Regions from separate parts of the Pseudoalteromonas xiamenensis genome, predicted to be linked through region 2. Evidence: riboswitches for the same ligand, from Rfam matches in the RefSeq annotation. Region 2 holds a riboswitch; the other holds the start of a gene.
The links. Region 2 has a riboswitch for lysine ahead of dapA (4-hydroxy-tetrahydrodipicolinate synthase). Riboswitches for the same ligand answer to the same signal wherever they lie in the genome.
Positions count from the first base shown of each region.

Region 1: it holds a riboswitch for lysine, as region 2 does, so the genes downstream of both, lysC (lysine-sensitive aspartokinase 3) here and dapA (4-hydroxy-tetrahydrodipicolinate synthase) in region 2, are expected to answer to the same signal.

Region 1 covers NZ_CP099917.1:495,723-504,212, reverse strand. Annotated here, with positions in the region: partial or broken gene NI389_RS02270 (ATPase) at 1-1,354, opposite strand, end outside; gene NI389_RS02265 (condensin complex protein MksE) at 1,351-1,908, opposite strand; gene NI389_RS02260 (hypothetical protein) at 1,914-3,158, opposite strand; partial or broken gene nhaD (sodium:proton antiporter NhaD) at 3,318-4,564, shown strand; lysine riboswitch at 4,646-4,821, shown strand; gene lysC (lysine-sensitive aspartokinase 3) at 4,921-6,267, shown strand; gene NI389_RS02245 (sodium-dependent transporter) at 6,590-7,912, shown strand; gene NI389_RS02240 (hypothetical protein) at 8,046-8,291, opposite strand; gene NI389_RS02235 (TIGR00645 family protein) at 8,427-8,490, shown strand, end outside.
Region 2 covers NZ_CP099917.1:2,658,836-2,667,325, forward strand. Annotated here, with positions in the region: gene NI389_RS12375 (LysR substrate-binding domain-containing protein) at 1-742, shown strand, start outside; gene NI389_RS12380 (phospholipase A) at 760-1,791, opposite strand; gene NI389_RS12385 (succinylglutamate desuccinylase/aspartoacylase family protein) at 2,065-3,180, opposite strand; gene NI389_RS12390 (PLP-dependent decarboxylase) at 3,188-4,393, opposite strand; gene NI389_RS12395 (2,3,4,5-tetrahydropyridine-2,6-dicarboxylate N-succinyltransferase) at 4,393-5,133, opposite strand; gene dapA (4-hydroxy-tetrahydrodipicolinate synthase) at 5,143-6,027, opposite strand; lysine riboswitch at 6,141-6,320, opposite strand; gene NI389_RS12405 (hypothetical protein) at 6,572-7,195, opposite strand; gene NI389_RS12410 (TraB/GumN family protein) at 7,198-8,139, opposite strand.

The DNA.
Region 1 (8,490 bases), 1.5 Mb from region 2:
GATTTGGAAAGCAATGATAGAAATTCGCCAAATGCTTCTTCGTCAAAAATCTCGACCTCACCTTGAGAGGTCGTTGCAAAGGACAACAAATCTGGGTTGAACAAGCGAGATAGTTCCTCAACTTCTTTTAGCGACAAGTCTTCACGCATGCGCGTAAATAGGTTGTACTCAAGGTTTTTCAATTGCAACTTGAGACTCTTGATCTGCTTTTGTGTTTCAGAAATTCGAAAGTCTAATGTATGAAGGCTTTGACCTTGTGCGCTGTTGATGGAAAACGATAGGCTTTCATATTCTTTTTTAGAAGAGAGAGGTTAGTTTTTAATGTTGCGTGATGCGTTAACTCGAATTCACTTTTTAATGCATTGAAGTCTAAAAACCATTGTTCAATTTGCGTTTGTTTACGAGCGATATCTCGTGACTGTTGCAAATAAAGCTGTTGTTTGGCCTCAAAATCATGACGTTCCTCTTCAATATCAGCCAACTTCGATTTTAGTTCATCACAATGTTGCTCAACATACTCATCGAATTCGACTAACGCTTTATCAAGTTTTGGTGCATATGCCGCAAGCTTGCCCTTAAGATCAGCTTCCGTGTCTATCATCGTTTCAAGCGAAGCGATGGCTTCGCTCATCGTTTCAAGCGCATTTAATTCTCGACGAGCTTGATTTACTTTATCAAATGCACGGCGCCAAACGTCATAGAAATCGACTTTAGAGTTGGACATATGACGTTCAAATACACGCAACATAAAGCGTTTAACGTCTTGAGCACCTAGTTTGTGTAGGTTTAGGATCCGTCGGAAAATCTCTTTGTAGACCCCTGCGTCTTGTACGTTATTTAGCGGGATCATCTTGAGGTTCAATTCACCATCAAATTGCGTCGCAGCGCCAGTGAGTAGAGCATTGAGCTCTTGCGCTTTTAGCTCTACTGGCTTGAATCCTTTACTTTCTAGGTGGTTAAACAGTTTAGTATATTTGACGATGGTTTTATTTTCAGTGTAGTCCGCCAAATCAAGTTTGCCGTTATAGCAGAAAAATTGGTGCGCATAGCCAGCTACTTTGCCAAGACCTGCAACACCGATAACAACATCGCCATGTGGCAATTGCGCTTCAAGAAGTATGTAGGATTGATCGGTGGAAAAATAGAACTTACGAGTTTCTTCTAAATCATGGCCATCCCATTCCGTTAATCGAAGGTCATTAATAAGCGGAAACTGCAAAGCATTAATTACCGAACTTTTTCCCGTATTATTAGGCGCGCAGATTGAGCTGCTTTTATCGAGAGGGATCACGCATTTCGCATAACCTGCAGTGTTAAGCAGAGCGAGTTTATTGAGTCCATACATCATGCTCATAATGATTCTTCGTCCTCTACGTCTTCATATTGGTTGTCATTTACTTCCATCAGCGCATCGATGTAACGATAAATCGGCGCCAAATGTTGATATCCATTTTCTACTTCGCGTGCTAAACCAAAACGCACCATTCGTCCGTAGACGTCTTTTCGCAATTCTGAGCCAGAGAATAATTCGAGCTGGTCAAACAGATGCTTATTAAGTTGCACGATGGTTTGCATCAATTCCAAATCGATGGTTTCGTCAAACAGCGCTCTGAGAGGATCTTTACCTTGGTTTGCAAAATGCTCGATTAACACAAATAAGGTGAGGGCGAAGCTGCGGGACGTTTTACCCATGTTAGGCGTGCTTTCATCCGCTGCAAAATAAAAGAAACCACGGCTATCTCGTTTAATTTCTTGGCCTAAACCAAAAAAGAGCGCTTCATAGGAATCGAATTGTTGATCCAATTGTTGCCAAAGTGTCGTGTCTTGCTCGCTAATGTGGTAGCCACCTGCCAACTTCTTGTAGATGGCTTGTAATTCAGTAAGCTCAGATAGGTTGATTGTTGTCATAACTATTAATCTTCTTTTGCGTTCGCACTGAATGGATAGAGTGCAAATTGATGTTCGCCAATCGCGATTGTCTGTTTTAGGTCCTCTTGAGATAGCGCAAACTCAGAATCACTGATAATCCTTTGATAAAGGAATAACATTTCGTCTGCTTCTAAATCAGGGTAACTGCTACTCAAAAAACCAAGAAGCTGTGTTTTCTTGCCGCTAAAACCACGTAACGCTTTTCTCACATCCAAGTAATCAGGGATATTTGGACTCACATACGCTGGTACATCCAGTTCATCCGGCAGTTGGTAAGCTTCATCTTCGAACTCGGAAAGTCCAGCCATATAAGATACAATGTGACGTTGTTGACCAAGCGAAAAACGTTGTACATCACTTACGAAATTGGGCTGTGTTGCAGTCAATACAAAGTCCACGCCGCGCTTTCGAACCAGTGAAAGCACTTTAGAAGCTTGACGAGTGATTAAGGTATTTCGGCGTAACTCTTCGCGAAGCGGAAGTAACATGTCCGCACTTTGGCGCAAACTTTCGCGTCCAATTAAATGCATGTCGAGGATACGCGTACGCAATTGCTCAAGCATTCGTTTATCTTCAGGGCCTCGACCAACGTGATCGAGCGTAATAATTTGCTCGCTGATTTGATGTTCTATAAGACTAAAACAACGTTGAAATTCACCGTGAATATCGACCATTTCGAGCATCGGTTCGATGTACTCATCAAACGCTTCAAGCACAGCTTGGTAACGCTTTTTTAAAGAGACATTGGATTGGTCAGCTTTTGCTTGTTCAACAATGTTCATGATTGCATTTTCATTGTGTTGATACAGCTTGACTATTTTCCGAACGCGTTCGTCCATAATGCGACTAAAACGACGAAGTTCGCCATGGTCGCCAACTTGACCTGCATCGGCGAGTCTGAATCCCAGACGCTCCAAATCTTTTACTAAAACGGTAATTTCTTCTGCAAGCCCTAAACTTTCTTCTTGCAACAAATAACCCATAAAATCCGCAATAGCGCGATTGAGCTCAAGTTGTGACGACTTAGCAAGGGGGATAACAATCTCTTGATTTAACAGTCGATTTGCTTCTTTAAATAATCGTTCACTTTGCCAATTTGGGTTCTTTTGTTTTAATACGTTTTGTACATCTTTTAGACTAAAGTCTGTGTACTTAAAGCGTTTAAAAAGTAGCTCTAGCGTCGACCAATGTTCGTTTATAGTATTTAATATCTTTTTAGCTGGGATCATGGTTTTCCAGTAGGCAATTTAATTCTTTTGCGAGAGTGTAAAAAAACTGACAAATAAGTCATAGGTACATGACATCGCTTGTCACTAAATGCTAGACTGCGCGGCGAATTACGTTACCCCTCAAATTTTTTACTTTATTATACAGGTTGTTTACGAACTATGGTCACGCCCATAATCTTAACCCTAGTCGCAATCGCATTTTTGCTGATCGTTATAGAGGATATCATCCACGTAAACAAGGCCAAAACAACCCTTTTTTTGGTACTTTGTGTTGGATTATCGCTTTTATTTCCCCTTTTCATGGCGAAAGCCCAGAAATTGTACAAGAACAGTTAGATCACAACATTCTAGAGATAGCCACTTTATGGTTGTTTTTAATGGCAGCGATGACTTTTGTTGCCTATCTAAACTCCAAAGGGTTTATCCAAAATATTGTTCATCGAGTGATGCCAGCACAAATTAGTGAACGTCGTTTGATGTTTGTGGTGGGAGCGGCTGCATTCTTGTTTTCATCTATTTCCGACAACATTACGGCAACGTTGATTTCGCTTGCGGTAATCATGTCACTGAAACTCGACCCGAAAAAGCTCATCAAGTATGCCACATTGATTGTATTTGCGGTGAATTCGGGGGGCGTATCGTTGATTACAGGTGACGTAACTACACTCATGATTTTCTTGGCAGATAAGGTGACGATCCCTGATCTGCTATTATTGGTACTACCGTCGTTATTTGCCGTTTTAGTCTTAGCAACCATGCTTTCTATCGGCATGAAAGAACCGGTTGTGTTTGAAAAATCAGATTTACGCCGAATTGAAAAAACGGACATTACCATCGCGGTTATTTTCTTTTCGACTATCTTGGCGACACTTGTATTGAGTGTTTTGTACCACGTACCGCCATTACTTACTTTCTTGTTTGGCTTGTCTCTTATGTTCTTAGTAGCGCAATTTTTAATGCGCAAAAAAGACGTAAACAAGAAAATCATTGATTACATTCGTGAAATTGAATACGACACGTTACTTTTTTTCGTTGGTGTATTATTACTCGTTGGAGCGCTCAAAGAAGTCGGTGTTTTACATATGTTTACGCATTTATACGAGCTTATGCCACCTGAATATGCTAATTACCTAATGGGTTTACTCTCTGCAACTATTGACAACGTTCCGTTGACTGCGGCGTTGCTTAAAGCAGACATTGCGATGACCGAGCAAAACTGGTTAGCCTTCACCTATGCAACTGGGGTGGGGGGATCAATGCTTATCATTGGTTCCGCAGCTGGTATTATAGCAATGAGTAAAGTGAAGGACTTAACCTTTATGAGCTATTTGCGTATGTCTGGTTATCTGTTGATTGCCTATACGATTGGCTATACAGGCGCGTTTTTTGCGGGTCAATTTATTTAAAAATAACTTGACACCTAGACGGCTAAACGATAATTTTCACTCGCTCCACTGCGGTGGAGCACGTTTAGCACGTAAGGTGTTAAACACAGAAGAGGTGCAATGCCTAGGTAGTTAGTGGGAGAGGACGATACTCTACGAACACTAACGAGGGAGAGCATTGCCGAGAGTAAAGGCTGATTCGTCGTGGTCTTTTCTCGGTCTTTGGGGCTGAATCCTCAGGACTGTCACCAACTCACTGGTGGAGAGCTTCTGGCAATGGTTAATTTCTTCCTTCGACGAGTCACCTTCTTGCCAAGTTCTCCTTGTATTTTATGACTAAAGCCTCAAAATATATGGCGTAGTCTAAAGGAGAGACCATGAATTCTAATATTGTAGTTGCCAAATTTGGCGGTACAAGTGTTGCCGATTTTGATGCAATGTTACGCTGCGCCCAAATTATCCAAGATGATAACAACGTACGCGTTGTTGCCGTGAGCGCAAGCGCTGGCGTTACAAATCATTTAGTGAACCTAACTCAGGCGGGTCATAGTGAATCTGATCGTCAGCAGTGGGTTGATGCGGTCATCGCAATTCAAGACAACATTCTAGCGAAACTCAGCTTAGATGCGGATTTAGCACAAGGGTTTGAGCAAACTCTCAATGAATTTAAACAACTTGCTAGTTTGCATGCGTTGAGTAAACAACAGTGCGATGAGATGCTAAGTTTTGGTGAGCGTCTATCTTCATTTTTGTTTACTCAGGTACTTCGCCAACTTGGTGTGAAAGCGGAGCGTTTTGACGTGAGAAAGGTACTTAAAACCAACTCAAGTTTCGGTAAAGCGGTACCTGACATACTAGCGACACGTGAAGCCGCAACCGAGTTGCTGTTGCCTATCTTGGAAGAGCATGTTGTTGTTACTCAGGGTTTCATCGGTTCAGATAGTTTTGGGCAAACAACCACGCTTGGACGCGGCGGTTCAGATTACAGCGCGGCGCTACTTGCTGAAGCGATTAGTGCGGTGAGCGTTCACATTTGGACTGACGTTGTGGGCATCTTCTCTACCGATCCTCGTTTGTGTGCCAAAGCAACGCCGATAGCTCGTCTAAGTTTTGACGAGGCGGCGGAAATGGCAACGTTTGGTGCGAAAGTGTTGCATCCGGCGACCATTTTGCCTGCAAGCCGAGCAGGTATTTCCGTGTTCGTTGGTTCGAGTCGTGAACCACATGCAGGTGGAACGTGGATTGAAAAAGAAAAACGAAACGAGCCAGGGATCCGTGCTGTAACACAGCGTAAAAATCAACTATTACTAACGCTCAAGAGCCCAGAAATGTTGCTAGCGAGTGGTTTTTTAGCACGCGTTTTTGGCATCTTAAGCAGTTACAACATTTCTGTTGATTTAGTTACTACATCTGAAATTAGTGTGGCGTTGACTCTCGATAATGCCCCTAATGCAAGCCGTCCGGAACTTGAGCAAGCTTGTTTAGACGAACTTTCTCAGTTTTGCCAAGTAACGGTTGAAAACAACCTAACACTTGTGGCACTGATTGGTTCTGAAATTCAACTTCGTCACGATGATAGTAACCTCATGCGTGTATTGTCTGACTTTAACATTCGTTTAATCTGCCATGGGGCGAGCAAACATAACTTATGTTTCTTAGTAGAGCAGAATCAATCTGATTCTGTAGTTCAAGCTATCCATGAACATTTGTTAGAAGTGGCTTAATAGTGCAGAGATAAGAAGCGAGTTGTGGATCAATTATTGCAGCTCGCTTCGAGTCAAATAACCTTGAACTTAAACCAGTCATCAATTAATTGATTAATTAATATATTCAACTGCTTACGGTGAGCTAAGCTATCGAGGTTTATGGGGTTCTGCGTATTCGTGTTTCAATTTCAATAAGACATCTGTTTTGTTTAACTTATCGATGCATAACTTGACCTAGTTTAGACGTCCATTTCCTTAAAATACTCGGCCTAAAAAGTCGCTTTTTAGTGCTAACTCAGTATAATCGAACGCCCAAAACAATAACAAAACTGAATGTAGTATGGCCTCTTTGCGCGATGGATTTCAAAGTCGACTCGGTTTCGTATTAGCAGCCGCTGGTGCAGCCGTAGGGCTTGGTAACATTTGGGGATTCCCCACTCAAGCTGCCAACCACGGTGGTGGTGCATTTTTACTCGTGTACTTTATCGTTGTGTTTTTGTTGGCATTGCCTGCGCTATACACCGAACTGTATATAGGACACCAAGCCCAATCTAACCCAGTTAAAGCACTAAGCCTCGCATGGAGTGAAAAACAGCCCAAAGTAGGTGCACTAGCAGGGTATATCGGCCTATTTGGCGCCATTGTCATGCTCAGCTTCTACAGTATTGTGGCAGGCTGGATGTTATCCCATGCACTTGAACCAGTTACCACGTTTCTTGGGCTGAGTGATGTAAGTCGGTTTTTAACTGAAGACAGTATGGCACGAAATTTTGTGTTTACGCCTTTGATGGTGTTGTTGACAGCAAGCATTATATTTAAAGGGGTTAAATCGGGTATTGAAAAGTGGTCACGTCGATTGATGCCGATGTTACTTATTTTACTGGTCGCGCTCATTGCATATATCGCGACATTACCTGGTGCAAAAGAAGGTTTTGAAACTTACCTTAAGCCCGATTTTAGCAAAGTAACGGACCCAGACCTTATCATCGCAGCGATGGGGCAGGCTTTCTTCTCGTTGTCGCTGGGTGTTGGGTGCATGATGATTTATGGCTCTTATTTAAAGCCAAATGAAAATTTACCTAAGCTAACGCTGAGTGTGGCTATGCTTGATACCGCGGTGGCATTTTTAGCCGGTTTGCTAATTATTCCCGCTATTTTTGTTGCTCAGCAGCACGGTGTTCAGGTATTCCAAGATGGCAAGTTAATCGGGGAAGGGCGTTTAATTTTCGCTGTGCTTCCCGAGTTGTTTAATACCATGGGAGAGATTGGTGTTTTCGTTGCACTGTGCTTCTTTGTTTTAATGTCCATTGCATCGGTTACTTCAACGATTTCCTCCACTGAAATTCCGGTTTCGTTTTTGGTTGAGAATCATGGTGTCACGCGTAGAGCCGCGACGTGGGCAGTTTCAGCAACAGTATTACTTGCTTCAATCATCATTATTTTAAATTTTGATTGGTTGTTTGGGCTTGTGATCACCGTGTTTACACAGTACCAATTACCACTTATGGGGTTATTCTACTTCATTACCGTAGGTTGGATGTGGAGACGAGGCAATCAGCTCGCGCTCGAATGCCATGGAAACATCTACTATTTTGCTTTGTATGTGAAGTACGTGTGCCCTGTGCTGATGACAGCCGTATTTGTAAACGTGGCATTGAGATAATTCGTTAGTAAATAGCTGAAGAAGTGCGTCTATTGCCGGATATGGCGGTCCACACTAAGCTCTGGTTTGAACACGTGCTTACACTTAAAACAGAAAAGGCCCATTTGGGCCTTTTAATTATTTCTGATTGTAATTACTTGATTTCTACATCTGTAACCGCTTGGTAGCCGTTACTTAGTAATTCTTCGTTTACGCAATCCAATACAAACTTTTTCAGTGCGCCAGCTTCTACGTTGTCGTCTTTCGCCCAATCTGTACACATTTGCGTAAGTTCAGCAACCATTTCAGCAGGGGCTTGCTCTTTTGCATCATCCGCTGCTAATACATTGCCTGTGAACACTAACGCGAAAACACCTGCAATGCGAAATAATTTTGTCATGTCTTTGTATCCTAGTGATTAATTAGACGCGCTATTTTTAGCTCAAAAATAATGATTAAGATAACGAATTAATTTTTTCGTCAGGAGAGAATTCTATTATCATACTCAACATAAACATTTCTGATTTGAACGGTCATGAGCTCAGAGAAAAATACAGCACAAAATCTGGAACAACTACTTGAAAGAACTTTGTTTAAGG
Region 2 (8,490 bases):
TTGCTTGTTGTTTGAGCGTAAGATTCGTCAAGTTGTACTTACGTCCTCTGGGCAGCAGCTTTTGCCCTATGTCCTAACCGGTATGAATAGTTTGGCAAAAGGCGTACAAGCACTCAGACAAGACCCTAGGCCGGATACCTTAAATTTGTCGGTGCTTGGCTCGTTTGCTCACTGCTGGCTATTACCTCGTTTAAGTGACTTTCAAAAACAGCACCCCGATATCAAAATCCGTTTGGAACCCAGTGACAAGCTCACTAATTTTGACGAAGGTGAAACGGATATTGGGATCCGATTTGGTGAAGGTCATTATCCTAATTTACACACAGAACTGCTTGCTGCGGATAGTATTTTACTGGCCTGTAAGCCGGGACTAATTGATAAAAGCAAACCCATTCGAGCGCAAATTCTGGCGCAAAAGCTGATTATGGACATTTGTCCAGATGCTGAACGTGCTTGGCAGTGTTTCTTCGATTTACATGACATTGAAAAGCATGAAGCACCAGAGTTCTTGTCCATCGATAATGCGGCAATTGTTGTTCAAGCGGCGCAAGCTGGACAAGGGATTGCGATGGTCCGAAGACGACTAATCGAGCCGCAGTTGGCACTCGGCCAACTTGAAGCGGTTACGGATTTTGAAATGGACTGTTTGTTTAAATACTTTATCGCCGCGCCTGAAAATCATTTTCGATGGCAAAAAGTCGTCCATTTTTGCCGTTGGATTAAAGCCCAAATGGGCGCATAGCGCCCACAGGGTATATGTTAGAGTAAATCGGTAAGTAGTATACCAACGCCAATCCGCTCGATGTCGGCGTTATAGTCAATCATACTCTCACCATAGCCGTTGAAATATTGAACGTAGCCACGTAATTTCCCCCAAGCTGGAAATGACCAATCAAGTTGGATTGCGCCACGGTTGTCGTTGTTTAAGTTGTTTCTCAACATAAAGCTGAATTCATGTTCTTCGTAGCGATAAGCACCGGAAAACTCGAAGTAACCCATGTACTTGTGAATATCAGGATTGTCGTCGCCTTTTGCATCAAGCGAGTCTTCTTTGCTGTCTTCTGGAATGCGATACCAAGGCTTTAGGCTGAATACAAAACCACGATTTTCCCAAATGAAGTTGGCGTAAACCCGATTCCAAGAACGTGAATTAGGCTGGCTGCGGCCGTTGGATTGATGAGAGATACCCAGTGCAAAGGCCATTTCATCGCCCCACAAAACATGGTCATCATCTAAAAAGTTGATCCAAAAAAGTTCGGGCTCGTAATTGGTTTCTCGAAATGGTGAGGAAATTTCTTTGTTATAAAACTGCCAAAAGGACTGCAAGGTAAAACCCATAAAAATGGCTTGGTCTTTGTCCGAGAAACCAGTGTAAATTGGGACTTTTAGTGACAGTTGATACTTTACTTCTAAATGGTCAAGCGGTTCGCCTTCGTCAGTCAATTCGGAAAAGCCATCAAACGGTCGACTATTCGGATGAGAAACATAAGAAACGGGTAAAATATAGTTACGTTGATGTGGCGTTAATACGTTGCGGTTCTTTGCGCCAACGCTTTCACGAGCAACACGTTTATCAAGTTGGCTAACGTTCTTGGCGGCATCCATTTGTGAACAAAACGCTCTCAGTTCACCAACCGTACGATTTTTATCACCAGCAAGCACCTCATTTAACACGCATTGTTTAATCAGATCAATTTCATCTGGTTCTTGTTGTGTTTCCGTAGCGGCGAGTGTGTAGCTTGAAGCGAAGAGTGTGGCTAGCGACGAAAATACCCACGTTGTGATACGCATGAAAGAGATCCCTTTAATTTTTATAGGGAAAGTATACGCATAACGTATGAAGTTTTCCTGAATTTCTCATCCCAAGCAGTTTATAACAAAAAAAGCGTCGATTTTATGTGCAGGAGTGACAAAACCAGTACGCAGAACAAGAGAACATGGAAGTGCTAGCCGGACAGTGAGGTCTTGGTAAAAAGGCTGGCGGCATGTGCCGCCTCACCTTGTAAGTAGTCCATTTTCAATAACTTCAATGAAAGTGGATACTTACTCTCACGCAATAATCGTTTACAGCTCAAAATAATGAGTAAAAAATTTATAAAGTTCAGTACCTTGGTTTACGCTTGCAGAAGCAAAGTGAAGAATCGGAATTGCATCAACCTTTAAAGTAATGTCATGAAGCGGTTGTTCACTTAAGTACTGCTCCATACGTAGGATCTTAGCGATAGTGGTCCCTGCTGGGATTGGCTCGCCGAGCGGGGCGGTGTATTCCACCATGCCACCCATTGGGGCGTAGAAAGCCAAGTAGTCTTTTAAATAACATGCGTAACGAGCCATTCGAGTCGGCTGATACTCATTAGAATCAATTACCTTTTTGTGATTCAAATAACTTAATATGCTTTTGGCGTCTTGTTTGGCTTCTTCGAGATCAATCGTCTCTTGTGAGCCAAGTTCAACCGTAAATGCTTCTACCATGATTGGGAATTCACGATTTCGTTGTGCGAGCGCTTGAGATAATTGCCACCACGGACAGAAGCTTGCTTCATCCATCGCGCCACCAAATCCTTCAGGGATAAGGAGGACATTTTGAATATCAAAATAACGGGCACTTTCTTTGGCGTACATCGGACAATAAAGGTGTTTTGCCGAAATGGGACCGGTATGAAGGTCCAACACTAAGTCAGCTTGGTGAGCCAGTGCTTGCAGATTGAGTGCGATCCGCTTGCCCGTGGTGAGACGATAAGCATCGCCATCGAGTAAAGCATGGGTTTGCTCTAACAACGTTGATTTAAACGCCGCTTTTAATGCACCGTCATCAAGCGTCTGATGGGTTTCAACAAATGCAGGAATTAAATCGGTGTGATCATGGTACATTCGATTCCAATTTGTGCCCGTAATCGGATCGAAGCGACCAAGCGTAAATTCCCCTGATTTTTGATTACAGCCAATCGGGTTGGCGTAAGGAACCAGCGTAATATCGCCATTCAATGGGATGTGCTTTAGCAGTTCAAGCAATTGGTAAATCACCGCATTGCCCTGTACCTCGGCACCGTGCATGTTGGCTTGAATATAGACCGATGGGCCAGCCCCTGAGCCTTTGAGCCGATACACGGGAATGGTCAGTGGAAGACCATTGGCTATTTCACCGACTTGGATGTTTTCTTGAATAATCGAATTCAACATGCGCACGTTATCTCAAATAATAAAGGGCAGACTCGGCCTGACGAACACATTGCACCTTTCCTTGCTGAATCACATATTCAGCAGGTAACTCATGGCAAAGGAAGTAAGGCATGCTTTCGGTAAAACCATAGGCACCACATTGGCTGAAAACAAGCCAATCGGTTTCGTCTGTACTTTCAGGAAGTGTATGGCTTCCAAGGCTATCCAGTGCAGTACAAAGTGGGCCATGAATGGCGAATTGGGCGAACGGTGTATCATCTTGACGAAGTCGTTCGCACGGAAATGCCTGTCCCGTCACTGCCGGGCGCAGTAAATGATTTACACCGCCAGAGACGATGAGTTGCTTTATGCCGTAATTGGTTTTTTGCTCGACGACAGGATTGGCGTAGTAACCACATTCACCAACAGCATAGCGGCCCAACTCCATCCATAATTCTTTGACACCAACTGCGCGTTTTATGTCATCAAGAGCAGTTAAGAGTACTTGCCAATCAAGGTGTTCAGCGTCAGGAGAGTATGGGATCCCCAGTCCTCCGCCCAAATCAAGCACGTCGAGTTGCATGCCTAAACGGTGGGACAATTGTTGCAATGGCGTCACCATTGCTTGCCAAAGTGAAGCGAGTTTATCCGTCGAGAGCATATTGCCCCATTGAAAAATATGGAGACCCACAAAATTCAAGTGAGGGTAGTCTTTAAGGTTCAAATGTTGCCACTCTTCAACACCCAAGCCAAAAGGAGTGAGCGTATCCCCGCCAAGCGGATTTTTATCTCCTTCAGGCCAGCGTAACTGAACACGCAGTAAAACACGTAAGTTCACATGGTGATCAAGAGCTGCTTCTTGTAACCAGAGCACTTGATTGATACTTTCAGCAACAAACGTGGTCACACCACGTTTAAGAAAGTGTTGGATTTGGCGTTTTGATTTAGCCGGTCCCGTGTTGAGTACGCGAGTCGCGTCGACACCTTGCGCAAGGACTTGCTCTAGCTCACCACTGCTTGCAACGTCAAAATCAAATCCTGCTTGGTCGAGACATTTGATGATTTCAGACAGAGGATTCGCTTTCACGGCATACCATAGCTTAACGATGTCTTGTTTCGTCAGCAATTGGAGATGCTGGCTCAGCTTATCTAAATCATAAACAAAAAAGGGTGTTTCTTGTTCATGGCACAGAGAGACTAAAGTTTCGCGAACAGGCGCACTCAAGAACGTCATTAACGCAGCACCTCTTCAAGTAACAACGACGCATCAGATTGTTCGTCGCGGTATTTAACAATAAGTGCGCAGGACATGCTAAGCCCTTGGGCTTGGCCCCACTCGCTTGATGCGGGACGCGAGCCAGGGATCACTATCGCGTTTTCAGGGATCGCTTCGCCTTTATCTAACATGCGTTCATTTACACAGTCGTAAACGGGAATGGAGGCTGATAAACGTACGCCAGGCGCGAGTACTGCATTTTTCTTCACGACCACACCTTCGACTAATACACAGCCTGCACCGATGAAAGCGCCATCTTCCACCACCACTGGGCTTGCCCCCACAGGCTCCAAGACACCACCGACTTGCACCGCAGCGCTAAGATGAACATTCTTACCAATTTGCGCACATGACCCCACCAAGGCATGACTATCAACCATGGTGCCAGAATCCACATAGGCACCGATGTTGATGTAGGCTGGTGGCATGATGATGGTGCCCGATGCGACGTATGCACCACGACGTACACTGCTTCCACCGGGGACCATACGTACACCTTGCTCACTAGCGAAGCCACGCGGTGCTAAATTATCTTTATCAACAAAACCACCCGGATATTCTGTGTTTACGCCATGACGAAATGCTTCAAGAATGCCTTGTTTAACTTCGACGTTTGCGTGCCATTGACCATTTGCATCTTGAGTTGCTGCACGTACTTTGCCTTGTTCTAAATCGTTTAATAAATCTAACCAGCTCATGTTACTACCTTAATTCCAAGCTAAAATCGTATCGTTTGCAGCACTGAGGGCTACGGTGTTATTCAGTTCTAAATGAGTCAACGGTGGACGCAAATTCGGGGTACCTAAACGCCCTTGTTGATGCATAAGCACTTTGACGGGTACAGGGCTTGCAACTTCAAAAAGGCTATGTACGGCATCTGTCCATGTGGTGAATAAGTTCGGGAATGTGCCTGCAAGTGAACGACGCACGAACTCGGCGGTTTGCTGCGGCCACGCATTGGAAGCCACGCTCACTAATCCAGCAGCGCCAGCTTGGGCGAAATAAGGGATAAGTCCATCGTCGCCACTGTACACGGCCACGTTTGGCGCCGCTTTTCGAAAGGCTTCAAATTTACTGATATCACCAGAGGCTTCTTTCAATGCCCAAAGATTATCGTGGTGTTGGAGGTTAGAAAGCACTTGCGGCGCAATGGCAACCGCACTTCGGCCAGGCACGTTGTATAACATGCAAGGCAGGGATGTGGCTCTTAATAACGCATCAAACCAGTGAGTCTGACCCACAACACCAGGCTTTGCGTAGAGTGGGGTACCAAGTAAAAACGCGTGAATTGGCAAGTCATTGCAATACGAAACCCAATCTAATTGAGTCTGTAAATTTATTCCGCCAACGGCAACCATAAGAGGCACGGTGGGCGATAAATCACACACAAATTCTACAATACGTTTTTGTTCATCAAGCGTAAGCGCGAGCCCTTCGCCGGTGGAACCAAGGAGTAAAATGCCGTTATTGGCCTCGACTTGCTCTTCGACCAGCCGTGCTAACGTATCGAAATCAACGTTATTTTGCGTGTCAAAAGGCGTAACTAGAGCCGTCCATAACGGAAAGTCTGATAAGTTGAATGATGTTTTCATCTCTACCGAACTTAAAAGTGTTCGGTGTATTGGCAGGATCCAAGACTCCGAACAGATTAAAATTCGAAGAGCAATGGACTTAAAAAAATAGACACATCTGGCCTAATAATTTCAAGACCAGAAGCTCTCCACCAAAACCAAAATTGGTGACAGACGTTGGGATTCAGCCCAAACGTCCGAAATACGCAGTAGCAAAACACACATACTTCTCGGCGTTATTTCCCCTCGCTGACGTTCAATGGGGTTTGCTCCCCTCCAGTCAACTACCTGAATAACGCTCCTCTTCCAGCCCATAATATCGACCATTTTTTTAGGAAAAATGGTTCGACATATCTAGATTGTGAATCAACGTTCACACCTAGCAAAAATCGGGTGAGGCGGCATTGAAACATTTTAGCCGTCTAGGTGTCAAGCGTATATTTTTAACTTAATAGCAAGAATGGAGTGATTTGGTGATGGTTGAGGGAAGCGCAAAAAACAGCACGTTGATATGCTGCATTTTGCGTTAAAGTGAATTTAAATGATGCTAAAAGTCGTTAAAATTCTATATTTTTTCAAATTTTGCATCGCCAACGCCAATCTCAACTTTAATCGTGTATTTGCCTTGACCTCGATACTTCATATCCGAACTTACCATATTTTTGGTGTACTCAATGTTGTTCTCGAAGCCCTTGATATGCGATTTACCCACTCCGGATTCAAGGGCGATTGAACGAAAATCGTCCTCGTGGCTATTAATGCGGACTTTCCCTACGCCAACTTCGATGTCAGCAGAATTCGCGAGGGATTCTACTTCGACATTGCCAACGCCAAGCTCAATATCGAGTGCCATTGATTTTGGTACTTTCACTGACCATTCCTGTTGAATTTCATCATTATCGATAGTGAGATATAATTCACTGCCGCGCTGTTTCGATTCAATCTCTATTGTATCTAACTCGACGTTTTTACTGAACCAACTGTCGTCTGTTTTCGGTTTAAGTACTACGTTGATCTCGATGTTTTCCCCTTCAGTCGTTTGTATATCCAGTTGACCAACCGGAAATTCAATCGCGAGTTCGTGTGAAGAACCTTGAGAAAATGTTTTACTAATAGAGCGTTGTTCATCTGCAAAAACACTTTGGCTGATAACCAAAGCGGATGTCAAAGCAAGGAGTGTGTGTTTCATTATCAATGTCCTGTTGTTCTGTATTTTCTTATTTGACGTTTATCGCGAATGAAAAGGTTTAAAGTCTTAGTTAATTTTTTTATTTCAAAGCCATTTTTTTTGAATAGTGCGATAAGTCCATGTTCTGTGGGCAGATGCAAAGCACCAACCGCGATGAATAAGGAACGTTTTTCTAGTAATGGAACAAGCGTGTTGGTCCAGCGAGCATTTCGGTCCTTAAGAATCACCTTTTCCGCAGCTTGACTGAGTGGTGAGCCGTCAAATGACAAGTGGTAGTAGTCGGTTAGTTTGTTTAAATCACCTGCTTTCCACGCGTTGACAAGTGGGTGTATGTAAGTGGCCGCGTCGTCCATTGATTTAAGTGTTTCGCTAAGGAGGTAGTTGCTATCTTGGTCTATTTGGTCAAAAAAGCCAAATTGCTCTTTAGCCGATTCAAGCTCGATGATCTCAAGTTGCTTTTTCTTCGCAAAACCAAGCACCTGCATATCTGCCCCAAAGTTTGAAAGGTATCCAGCTCTTTGATAGCTCATGGCCGTTAAGTTAATCGAAACGGCCCAAGGTTTAATGTGTTCAAACTGAGTTATCGACAGACCGTTTTCCTGTAATGCTTTTGCAAGTTTCTGGTATAGCTCTGGTTTTAAGCGTTGACTGAGCGACGCCGAATTTGGCAACGTCATTAATGGGTAAATATGAGTTTGCAGGTATTCGGGGGTGAGGGTAGTTGTATCCAGTTCAACCACTACGGCGTTTGATTTTTCCAATCCATCAATAACCGAATCAGGCAATGCTGACATGCTACTATCGCCCACATGGATCGTACCGAAAAGATAAGATGTATGGTGGTTTTTTTTAATTTGCCAAAGACCAGGCTCAGCAAAAGAGACAGCCGAAAAGCAAAAAATGCAGAGGAGAAAAATGGGGCGTAGTAAATGCAAAAATGACATGTTGGTCAGTCCGAGATGTAGTTGTTACCAGATCATATCCAATTCCCAGTGTAAATCACAAAAATTTAATGTCTGCTCGAACAAAGTTTTAATCGTTCGATGAAAGCGTGTTTTTGAGGTGTCGAAGTTATGCTTTAAAGATAGGTTGAATTTATAATTCAATATGTGAGTCTTTATTGGATTTTAATTTTGTTTTTCGTGGTTTTTTATTTGTAATTTGCATTGTTTTTATGCTTGACGAAGCCTGTCCCCGTATGTACTAATAGAAAAGGTAGATTGATGGATAGCCAGCGCAAATTCGCTATGGCTACCTGACTAAAAGAATTCGGTTTAAGAGAAACGAAAATGTTA